One region of the Streptomyces sp. NPDC048258 genome, then DNA from elsewhere that is predicted to be linked to it. Evidence: riboswitches for the same ligand, from Rfam matches in the RefSeq annotation. Region 1 holds a riboswitch; the other holds the start of a gene.
The links. Region 1 has a riboswitch for glycine ahead of gcvT (glycine cleavage system aminomethyltransferase GcvT). Riboswitches for the same ligand answer to the same signal wherever they lie in the genome.

Region 2: another riboswitch for glycine. It lies ahead of gcvP (aminomethyl-transferring glycine dehydrogenase); the one in region 1 lies ahead of gcvT (glycine cleavage system aminomethyltransferase GcvT).

The regions. Positions count from the first base shown of each region.
Region 1 is NZ_JBICZH010000002.1:459,221-463,848, forward strand. It holds gene glyA (serine hydroxymethyltransferase) at 1-1,178, opposite strand, end outside; gene gcvH (glycine cleavage system protein GcvH) at 1,194-1,574, opposite strand; gene gcvT (glycine cleavage system aminomethyltransferase GcvT) at 1,686-2,801, opposite strand; glycine riboswitch at 2,958-3,062, opposite strand; gene ACGFYQ_RS06280 (AAA family ATPase) at 3,244-3,912, shown strand; gene ACGFYQ_RS06285 (enhanced serine sensitivity protein SseB) at 4,333-4,628, shown strand, end outside.
Region 2 is NZ_JBICZH010000009.1:334,907-339,534, forward strand. It holds gene gcvP (aminomethyl-transferring glycine dehydrogenase) at 1-1,540, opposite strand, end outside; glycine riboswitch at 1,737-1,835, opposite strand; gene ACGFYQ_RS22455 (PRC-barrel domain-containing protein) at 1,948-2,313, shown strand; gene ACGFYQ_RS22460 (DNA polymerase IV) at 2,347-3,753, opposite strand; gene ACGFYQ_RS22465 (MerR family transcriptional regulator) at 3,848-4,486, opposite strand.

The DNA.
Region 1 (4,628 bases):
TTCAGCGCGGCCGCGATGATCTCCGCGACCTCGGTGAAGTCCTCGGCGCCGAAACCGCGCGTGGCGAGCGCCGGCGTACCGATCCGCAGACCCGAGGTGACCATCGGCGGCCGCGGGTCGTTCGGGATGGCGTTCCGGTTGACCGTGATGCCGATCTCGTGGAGCCGGTCCTCGGCCTGCTGGCCGTCCAGCTCGGAGTTGCGCAGGTCGACCAGGACCAGGTGGACGTCCGTACCGCCGGAGAGGACGGAGACGCCGACCTCGGTGACGTCCGGCTGCACCAGGCGCTCGGCGATGATCTTCGCGCCCTCCAGGGTGCGCACCTGGCGCTCCTTGAAGTCCTCCGAGGCCGCGATCTTGAAGGAGACCGCCTTGGCCGCGATCACGTGCTCCAGCGGGCCGCCCTGCTGACCCGGGAAGACCGCGGAGTTGATCTTCTTGGCCAGCTCCTGCGTCGACAGGATGACACCGCCGCGCGGACCGCCGAGGGTCTTGTGCGTGGTGGTGGTGACGACGTGGGCGTGCGGCACCGGGTTCGGGTGCAGGCCCGCGGCGACCAGGCCGGCGAAGTGCGCCATGTCGACCATGAGGTACGCGCCGACCTCGTCCGCGATGCGGCGGAAGGCGGCGAAGTCCAGCTGGCGCGGGTAGGCGGACCAGCCGGCGACGATCAGCTGCGGCTTGGACTCCTTGGCGAGGCGCTCGACCTCGGCCATGTCGACCTGGCCGGTCTCGTCGACGTGGTACGGGACCACGTTGTAGAGCTTGCCGGAGAAGTTGATCTTCATGCCGTGGGTCAGGTGACCGCCGTGGGCCAGGCTCAGGCCCATGATCGTGTCGCCCGGCTTCAGCAGCGCGAACATCGCGGCGGCGTTCGCCTGCGCACCGGAGTGCGGCTGGACGTTCGCGGCCTCGGCGCCGAACAGCGCCTTGATGCGGTCGATCGCGATCTGCTCGACCACGTCGACGTGCTCGCAGCCGCCGTAGTAGCGGCGGCCGGGGTAGCCCTCGGCGTACTTGTTGGTCAGGACCGAGCCCTGGGCCTCCATGACGGCGACCGGAGCGAAGTTCTCCGACGCGATCATTTCCAGGGTGGACTGCTGGCGCACGAGCTCGGCGTCGACGGCTGCGGCGACGTCGGGGTCGAGCTCGTGGAGAGGGGTGTTCAGTACGGACATCAGGATCCCCTGGGGTCAGTTACCGGCGGTGAGCTTGGTGTACTCCTCGGCGGAGAGCACGTCCTTGGGCTCCTCCGAGATGCGCACCTTGAACAGCCAGCCGCCCTCGAAGGGAGCGGAGTTCACCAGGGCCGGGTCGTCGACGACGTCCTGGTTGGACTCGACGATCTCGCCGGAGACGGGGGAGTAGAGGTCGCTGACCGACTTCGTCGACTCCAGCTCGCCACAGGTCTCGCCCTCGGTCACGGTGTCGCCGACCTCGGGGAGCTGGGCGTAGACGACGTCACCGAGCGCGTTGGCCGCGAACTCCGTGATGCCGACCGTCGCGACGCCGTCCACGGCGTCCGACAGCCACTCGTGCTCCTTGGTGTAACGCAGCTGCTGGGGGGTGCTCATGACCTGATTCTCCTGGATGCGGGGGAGTGGATACGAACAGTGGTCTTGGGTACTGAGACGGCGCCGTACGGATGTCCGTACGACGGCCTGCGCGTCGGGTCGTGCGAAGTGTTACTTCTGCCGCTTGTAGAAGGGCAGGGCCACGACCGCGTACGGCTCATGCGTACCGCGAATGTCGACGCCGACGCCGGAGGTGCCGGGCGCGGCGTGCGCCGCGTCCACGTACGCCATCGCGATCGGCCGGCCGAGCGTGGGGGACGGGGCGCCGGAGGTGACCTCGCCGATGACCTGTCCGCCGGCCACGACCGGGAAACCGGCGCGCGGGACGCGGCGGCCCTCGGCGATCAGGCCGACCAGCTTGCGCGGCGGGTTCGTGGCGGCGCGCTCGGCGGCGGCCTCCAGCGCGGCGCGGCCGACGAAGTCCCCCTCCTTCTCGAACTTCACGACCCGGCCCAGCCCCGCGTCGAAGGGGGTGAGGGAGGTGGTCAGCTCGTGCCCGTACAGCGGCATGCCCGCCTCCAGGCGCAGCGTGTCGCGGCAGGAGAGGCCGGCCGGGACCAGGCCGACGCCCTCGCCGGCCTTGGTCAGCGCCTGCCACAGCTCCACGGCGTGCTCGGGGGCGACGAACAGCTCGAAGCCGTCCTCACCGGTGTAGCCCGTACGCGCGATCAGCGCCGGCACCCCGGCCACCGTGCCCGGCAGACCGGCGTAGTACTTGAGCCCGTCCAGGTCGGCGTCGGTGAGCGAGGCGAGGATGCCGGGGGACTCCGGGCCCTGGACGGCGATGAGCGCGTACGCGTCGCGGTCGTCGCGGACCTCGGTGTCGAAACCGGCGGCGCGCTCGGTCAGGGCGTCGAGGACGACCTGGGCGTTGGAGGCGTTGGCGACGACCATGTACTCGGTCTCGCCGAGGCGGTAGACGATCAGGTCGTCGACGATGCCGCCGTCCGCCTGGCAGATGTGCGTGTAGCGGGCGCGGCCGACGCCGACGGTGGAGATGTTGCCGACCAGCGCGTAGTCCAGGGCCTTGACGGCCTCCGGGCCGGTCAGGGTGATCTCGCCCATGTGGGACAGGTCGAAGAGGCCGGCCTTGGTGCGTACGGCGTTGTGCTCGTCGCGCTCGCTGCCGTACCGCAGCGGCATGTCCCAGCCCGCGAAGTCGGTCATGGTCGCACCGAGGGAACGGTGCAGCGCATCGAGGGCGGTCAGACGGGGGGCAGTGCTCATGGGTGTGGCTCCCGAGTCCCAGGGCATGACATGACGAGGAGGGTCCTCCCCATCTGTCATCGGAACCTGAGAGGTTCGCCGAGAGTTCCTGGTTGCCAGGGATCGTCGGCTTGCACCTTGGGTGGAGCTGTCGAGCAGCTCGCTTTTCAGATCTGCCTCATCCACGCGGTACGGGGCCTGAGAGATTCAAGGGAGGTTCTTGCTCCTTCGGCGCCCGCGCACGGCCTTGCGGCGTGCCCGGGACTCTCCCGCGCGGATTCAAGCGGCCGGTATGCAGTTGGTCCAGATGGCGCACATCATTGCACGCCACCGCGGTGATCGGGGGTGGGGCCCCGAAAGTTCGTGCGGCGCTCAAGCGGCCGGACCGGAACCGGGGCTGCCGGATTACCGTCTCTTTACACTCAGTGGGCAAGGGTCCTGGCGACCCGATTCGGGGGAGGCGATCACTGTGCGGAGATTCGGAGTAGTGGCGGCGGCGGCGACCGTGGACGCGGTGCCGGCGCAGCGGGGTGCGCGCGTGCGGAGCGAGGCGGCAGGGCCCGTACGTGACCTCCGCGGCCTGGGCGTACGAGGCCCGCGGCGGCTGGGCTTCGCCGCGGGGGACATCGTCGTGGTGTCCGGCCTGCCGGGCGGCGGCAAGAGCACGCTGATCAAGCGGGCGGCGGCCGAGGGCGCGGCGATCGACTCCCAGGACACCCGTGAGCGCTGGGAGCAGCGGATGCCGGGGGCGCTGCCGTACGCCGTCTACCGGCCGCTGGTGCGTGCCGCGCACTACTGGGGCCTGTGGCGGACCCTCCGCTCCGGGGCGTCGGTCGTCGTGCACGACTGCGGTACGCAGAGCTGGGTACGGGGCCTGCTCGCGGCGGCCGCGCGCCGCCGGGGCCGGGCGCTGCACCTGCTCCTGCTGGACAGCAGCCCCGCGGAGGCCCTGGCCGGGCAGGCGGCGCGGGGGCGCCGGGTGTCGGCGTACGCCTTCGGCCGCCACCGGGGCGCGGTGACCCGCCTCCTCCGCTCCGCGGAAGCCGGCCACCCCCCACCGGGCTGCGCCTCGGTGACCCTCCTGGACCGCGCCTCGGCGGCCGCCGTGACACGGATCGCCTTCCACGCCTGACGCGCCGAGGCTCCGCCCCGGACCCCGTGGCCGAGCCACCGCGTCCCGGTGCGGCGCCGTTGCCGGGGGCGCCGCCCCCGGACCCTCCCCCAGACTCCGTCCGGGGGTACCCCCAGCGCCTCGAACGCCGGCGAGGCTGGGTTCGGCTGGCAATGTCAGCCCCGCCGGCGTTTGAGGCGCGGGCGCGGAGCGCCGTGTCCGGAGCCGCACCCGAACGCGGCAGCGCAGGCACAATCAGCCCCGCCGGCGTTTGAGGCGCGGGGTTCGGGGCGGAGCCCCGGTCTTTGAGCCGCGCTGGCGTTGAGGCGCGGGTACACGGGCGGAGCCCTGGCGGCGGAGCCCCTGCGGCGGGGCCGGGACCGGCGGAGCGATAGCCTCGGCACGACATTCGGCGGGAAACACACGCGGAGGCAGGGGCACATGCAGGGCAGCGGCTGGCCGGGGAATGAGCTGGAGCAGGTGCTCGGGGCGGCGCTCGGGCAGCCGGACGCCGGCGGACGGATCCTGGAGGTGCTCGGGCGCAGCCAGGTGTGGGTGCCCCTGCCCGGCGGCGGCGGGCAGGACTCGGCCGCCCTGGACCTGCCCACGATGGACATCGGCGGCGCCGCGTACGTCCCGGTCTACAGCTCCGAGGCCCAGTTCCTCGCCTGCGTCGGCCCCGGCATGGACTTCGCCGTGGCCCCCGCCGTCGAGTTCGCCCGCGGCCTGCCCCCGCA
Region 2 (4,628 bases), on a different contig from region 1:
TGCAGGAGCCCAGCGGGATCATGCCGCGGTCCAGCGCGTAGTCCTTGTCCGAGAGCTTGCGCAGGTAGCGCAGCATCGCGGTCTCGGAACGGTGCTGGTGGAAGACCGGGTGGGTCAGGTAGTCGTCCGAGCGCAGCAGGCCCTCGGGCAGGGTGTCGTCCGTGGTCGCGTCGAGCGCCTCGATGTCCGCGGTGACACCGAAGGCGGCCCAGACGGCCTCGACGTCGGCGCGCAGGGTGGTCTCGTCGCAGGCGACGGAGACGTGGTCGGCGTCGGCCTGGTACAGGTTGACCCCGCCCTCGCGGGCGGCGGCGACGACCTCGGCCGCACGGCCCGGGACCCGGGCCGTGATGGTGTCGAAGTAGGCCCCGTGCACGATCTCGACCCCGCCGGCCTTCAGACCCGCGGCGAGCAGAGCGGCGTAGCGGTGGGTGCGGCGGGCGATCGTCCGCAGGCCGTCCGGGCCGTGGTAGACGGCGTACATGGCGGCCATGACGGCCAGCAGCACCTGCGCGGTACAGATGTTGCTGGTGGCCTTCTCGCGGCGGATGTGCTGCTCACGGGTCTGCAGCGCCAGCCGGTACGCCTTGTTGCCGTCCGCGTCCACGGAGACGCCGACGAGGCGGCCGGGGAGCGAGCGGGCGTGCTTGGCCTGGACGGCCATGTAACCGGCGTGCGGTCCACCGAAGCCCATCGGGACGCCGAAGCGCTGCGTGGTGCCGACGGCGATGTCCGCGCCGAGCTCGCCGGGGGAGGTCAGCAGGGTCAGCGCGAGCAGGTCGGCCGAGACGGTGACGATGGCACCGAGCTCGTGCGCCTGGTCGATGAGCGGCTTGATGTCCCGTACGGCACCGGAGGCGCCCGGGTACTGGATCAGCACGCCGAAGACGCCGCGCTCGGCGATCTCGGCCGGGATGCCGTCCGACAGGTCCGCGACGACGACCTCGACGCCCGTGGGCTCGGCGCGGGTCTCGATCACGGCGATGGTCTGCGGCAGCGCGTCGGCGTCGATCAGGAACACGCCGTCCTTCACCTTGCCCACCCGGCGCGCGAGGGACATGGCCTCGGCGGCCGCGGTGCCCTCGTCGAGCAGCGAGGCACCCGAGGTCGGCAGCCCGGTGAGGTCGGCGACGACGGTCTGGAAGTTCAGCAGCGCTTCGAGGCGGCCCTGCGAGATCTCGGGCTGGTAGGGCGTGTACGCCGTGTACCAGGCCGGGTTCTCCATGACGTTGCGGAGGATCACCGGCGGCGTGAAGGTCCCGTAGTAGCCGAGACCGATCATCGACGAGAGGACCTGGTTGCGGTCGGCGAGCGAGCGCAGCTCGGCCAGCACCTCGGCCTCGGTCCGCGCGTCGGGAAGGTTCAGCGCTTCGGCGGTCTTGATGACATCCGGCACCGCGGCGGCGGTCAGTTCGTCCAGGGAGCCGTAGCCCACCTGGGCGAGCATCTTCGCCTGCGCCTCGGCATCCGGGCCGATGTGGCGCTGCTCGAAGGGGATGCCTCGCTCCAGCTGGGAGAGCGGAATGCGGTTGGCGGTCATGTACGGAGGCCTCCTGGTCGTATGACCTGCGAGGGGCACCACGGCGCGGGCACCCGGACGGCCTCCCCCTCTGTCATCTCAACCTGAGAGTTTCACCGGCCGCTCGAGGGTCGCTCGAGAGAACCGGCTTTCACCGTCGGTGAGGAGAGGAACCGGCACAGCGTGCCCGGTACCCACTCCTGCTTTCCAGAGTGGCCTCGTCCGTGCGGTACGTATGCCTGAGAGATTCCGGGGAGGATTTGCTCCTTCGGCGCCTCCGTCACGCTCACTCGGAGGACTCTCCCGCACAGGGTCGACAGCCATCACCCAGCCTACCAGCGAGGATCTGGACACTCCCCGAGTGGCCTCAGCCCCCGAAATGCACTTCTGTAGTCATTACGGAGGAGTTGCGACCATTTGGAGGGACCGTGCAGACCGACATCGATCCGCGCAGCCTGATCGGCCGCAAGGCGTTCGACCGCAACGGCACCAAGATCGGCACCATCGACGAGGTGTACCTCGACGACGCCACCGGCGTCCCGGAATGGGCTGCCGTGCGTACGGGTCTGTTCAGCCGGGACGCCTTCGTCCCGCTGGAGCCCAGCGAGCTGGTCGGCGACACCCTGCGGGTGCCCTTCGACCGCTCCCTGATCAAGGACGCCCCGGATTTCGGCGTCGGCCGCCACCTCTCCCCGGAACAGGAACTCCAGCTCTACCACCACTACGGCCTGGACGTGACCCTGCCCACCGACTTCCAGCGCGACTTCGGCCACCTGGCGGGCGACGAAGGCTAGTGCGGTGAACCCTGCCGGTCACAGCGCCGGCTGCTACTCCACCGTCGGCCCCTCCCCCACCAGCGGCAGCGGATCGGACGGCTCCAGCTCGGAGTCGTCCACCCGGAAGGTCCGCACCCGCCCGGGCTCCGATCCGGGCTGCTCGAACCGTACGGTCACCCGCCCGACCCCGCTGCCCTGCACCCACCCGGGCCCGTACACCACGTGCCGTACGTCGCTCCCGGCCGCCCAGCGCCGCTCCGGAGCGGGCTCCGGCTCCCCGGCCGCCTCAACGCCCTCCAGGGCCCCCACAGCCCCGTCCGGCTCAGTGGCCGCCCCTGCCTCACCGGTCTCACCGGACTCCCCCGACTCACCGAGCGGCTCGGCGGCCAGCGACTGGGCGAACAGGTCCTCCTGCGTGTAGTCCGCCAGCCCGGTCACGCCCACCCCGAGCAGCCGCACCCCGCCCGTGGTGTCCACGCCCTCCAGCAGGCGCGCCGCGGCCTCACGCACCACCGCGGGGTCGTCCGTGGGCCCCCGCAGCGTCTCGGACCGCGTCAGCGTCGAGAAGTCGTACCGCCGGACCTTCAGCACGATCGTGCGCCCCGAGTGCCCGGACGCCCGCAACCGCTGCACGCACCGGTCGGCGAGCCGCTGCACCTCGGTCCGGATCCGTACCCGGTCGTGCAGGTCCACGTCGAAGGTGTCCTCCACCGACACCGATTTCGCGTCCCGCTCCGCGACCACCGGCCGGTCGTCCAGTCCCAGCGCCATCCGGTACAGGCCCACCCCGTGCGCGCGCCCGACCATCCGGACCAGCTCGTCCTCCCCGGCCTCCACCAGGTCCCCCACCGTGGTGATCCCGGCGCGGCGCAGGTGCTCGCCGGTGGCCGGCCCCACCCCGGGCAGGGTCCGCACCGACATGGGCGCGAGGAGCTCCCGCTCCGTCCCAGGCTCGATCAGCAGCAGACCCGCCGGCTTGGCCTCCTCGGACGCCACCTTGGCCAGCATCTTCGACCCGGCCAGCCCCACCGACCCGCTGAGCCCCGTGGCGGCCCGGATGTCCGCCCGCAGCCGCTCCCCCGCGGCCCGGGCGCTCGGCCCGTCGAAGGCGACCCCGCCCGCCTCCAGGTCCACGAAGGCCTCGTCCAGGCTGAGCGGCTCCACGAGCGGCGACAGCTCCCGCAGCAGGGCCATCACGATGTCGCTGACCTCGCGGTAGAGGCTGAAGCGCGGGATCAGGCAGGCGCCGTTCGGGCAGAGCCGCCGCGCCTGCGCCATCGGCATCGCCGAATGCACCCCGAACCGCCTGGCCTCGTACGAGGCGGTGGCGACGACCCCGCGGGGCCCGAGCCCGCCGACGATGACGGCCTTGCCCCGCAGGCTCGGCTTCGACGCCTGCTCGACGGAGGCGTAGAAGGCATCCATGTCCAGATGCAGAATGGTCGGCGCGGCTCTCACAGCACCGATGCTGCCCTACGCCTCTGACAACGGGCCCGGTGACATCAGACTGGTGGCATCGGGCCCGGTGGTATCGGACGCGGTCCGGCCGGGTTCACACGGCCCGGTTGCGCCGGGCGGCCAGTTCGTCCGCCGGATTGTGGCCGACCAGGGACTCGCCGGTGTCCACCCGCTCCCCGTGCAGCTGCGACAGCGCGTTCTCCACGTCGCGCCACACCACGCCCACGGCGATCCCGAAGACGCCCTGCCCGCCCTGGAGCAGGCTCACGACCTGATCCGGCGAGGTGCACTCGTACACGGTGGCGCCGTCGCTCATCAGCGTCATCCGCTCCAGGTCCGAGAACCCGCGGTCACGCAGGTGCTGCACGGCCGTACGGATGTTCTGCAGCGCGACCCCGGTGTCCAGGAAGCGCTTGACGATCTTGAGGACGACCACGTCCCGGAAGCTGTACAGCCGCTGCGTCCCCGACCCGTACGCGGGCCGCACGCTCGGCTCCACCAGCCCGGTCCGCGCCCAGTAGTCGAGCTGCCGGTAGGTGATTCCGGCCGCGGCACACGCCGTCGGCCCGCGGTATCCGATCTGCTCGGGCGCCGGGTCGCCGCCCACCGGTCCGACCGGCGTCGACTCCGGCTGACGGCGCGCGGAACCGGCCGCACCGCCGTGCAGCGGGTACGGTCCACCGTCACTCCGTGCGGGGATGCCCCCGGTCGTACCGTCGCCCGTGATCCTCACGCCGACCCTCCGTCCTTGACCTGCCACCTTGAAGGTAGGCAGTCACCAGGGGTGCGTCAACGATCGCCACACTCGGCACGCCGAGTGATAATCACCCTGAGAGTGGTTTCCCGTATCCGATTGCGGGGAAAGGCTACTCGAA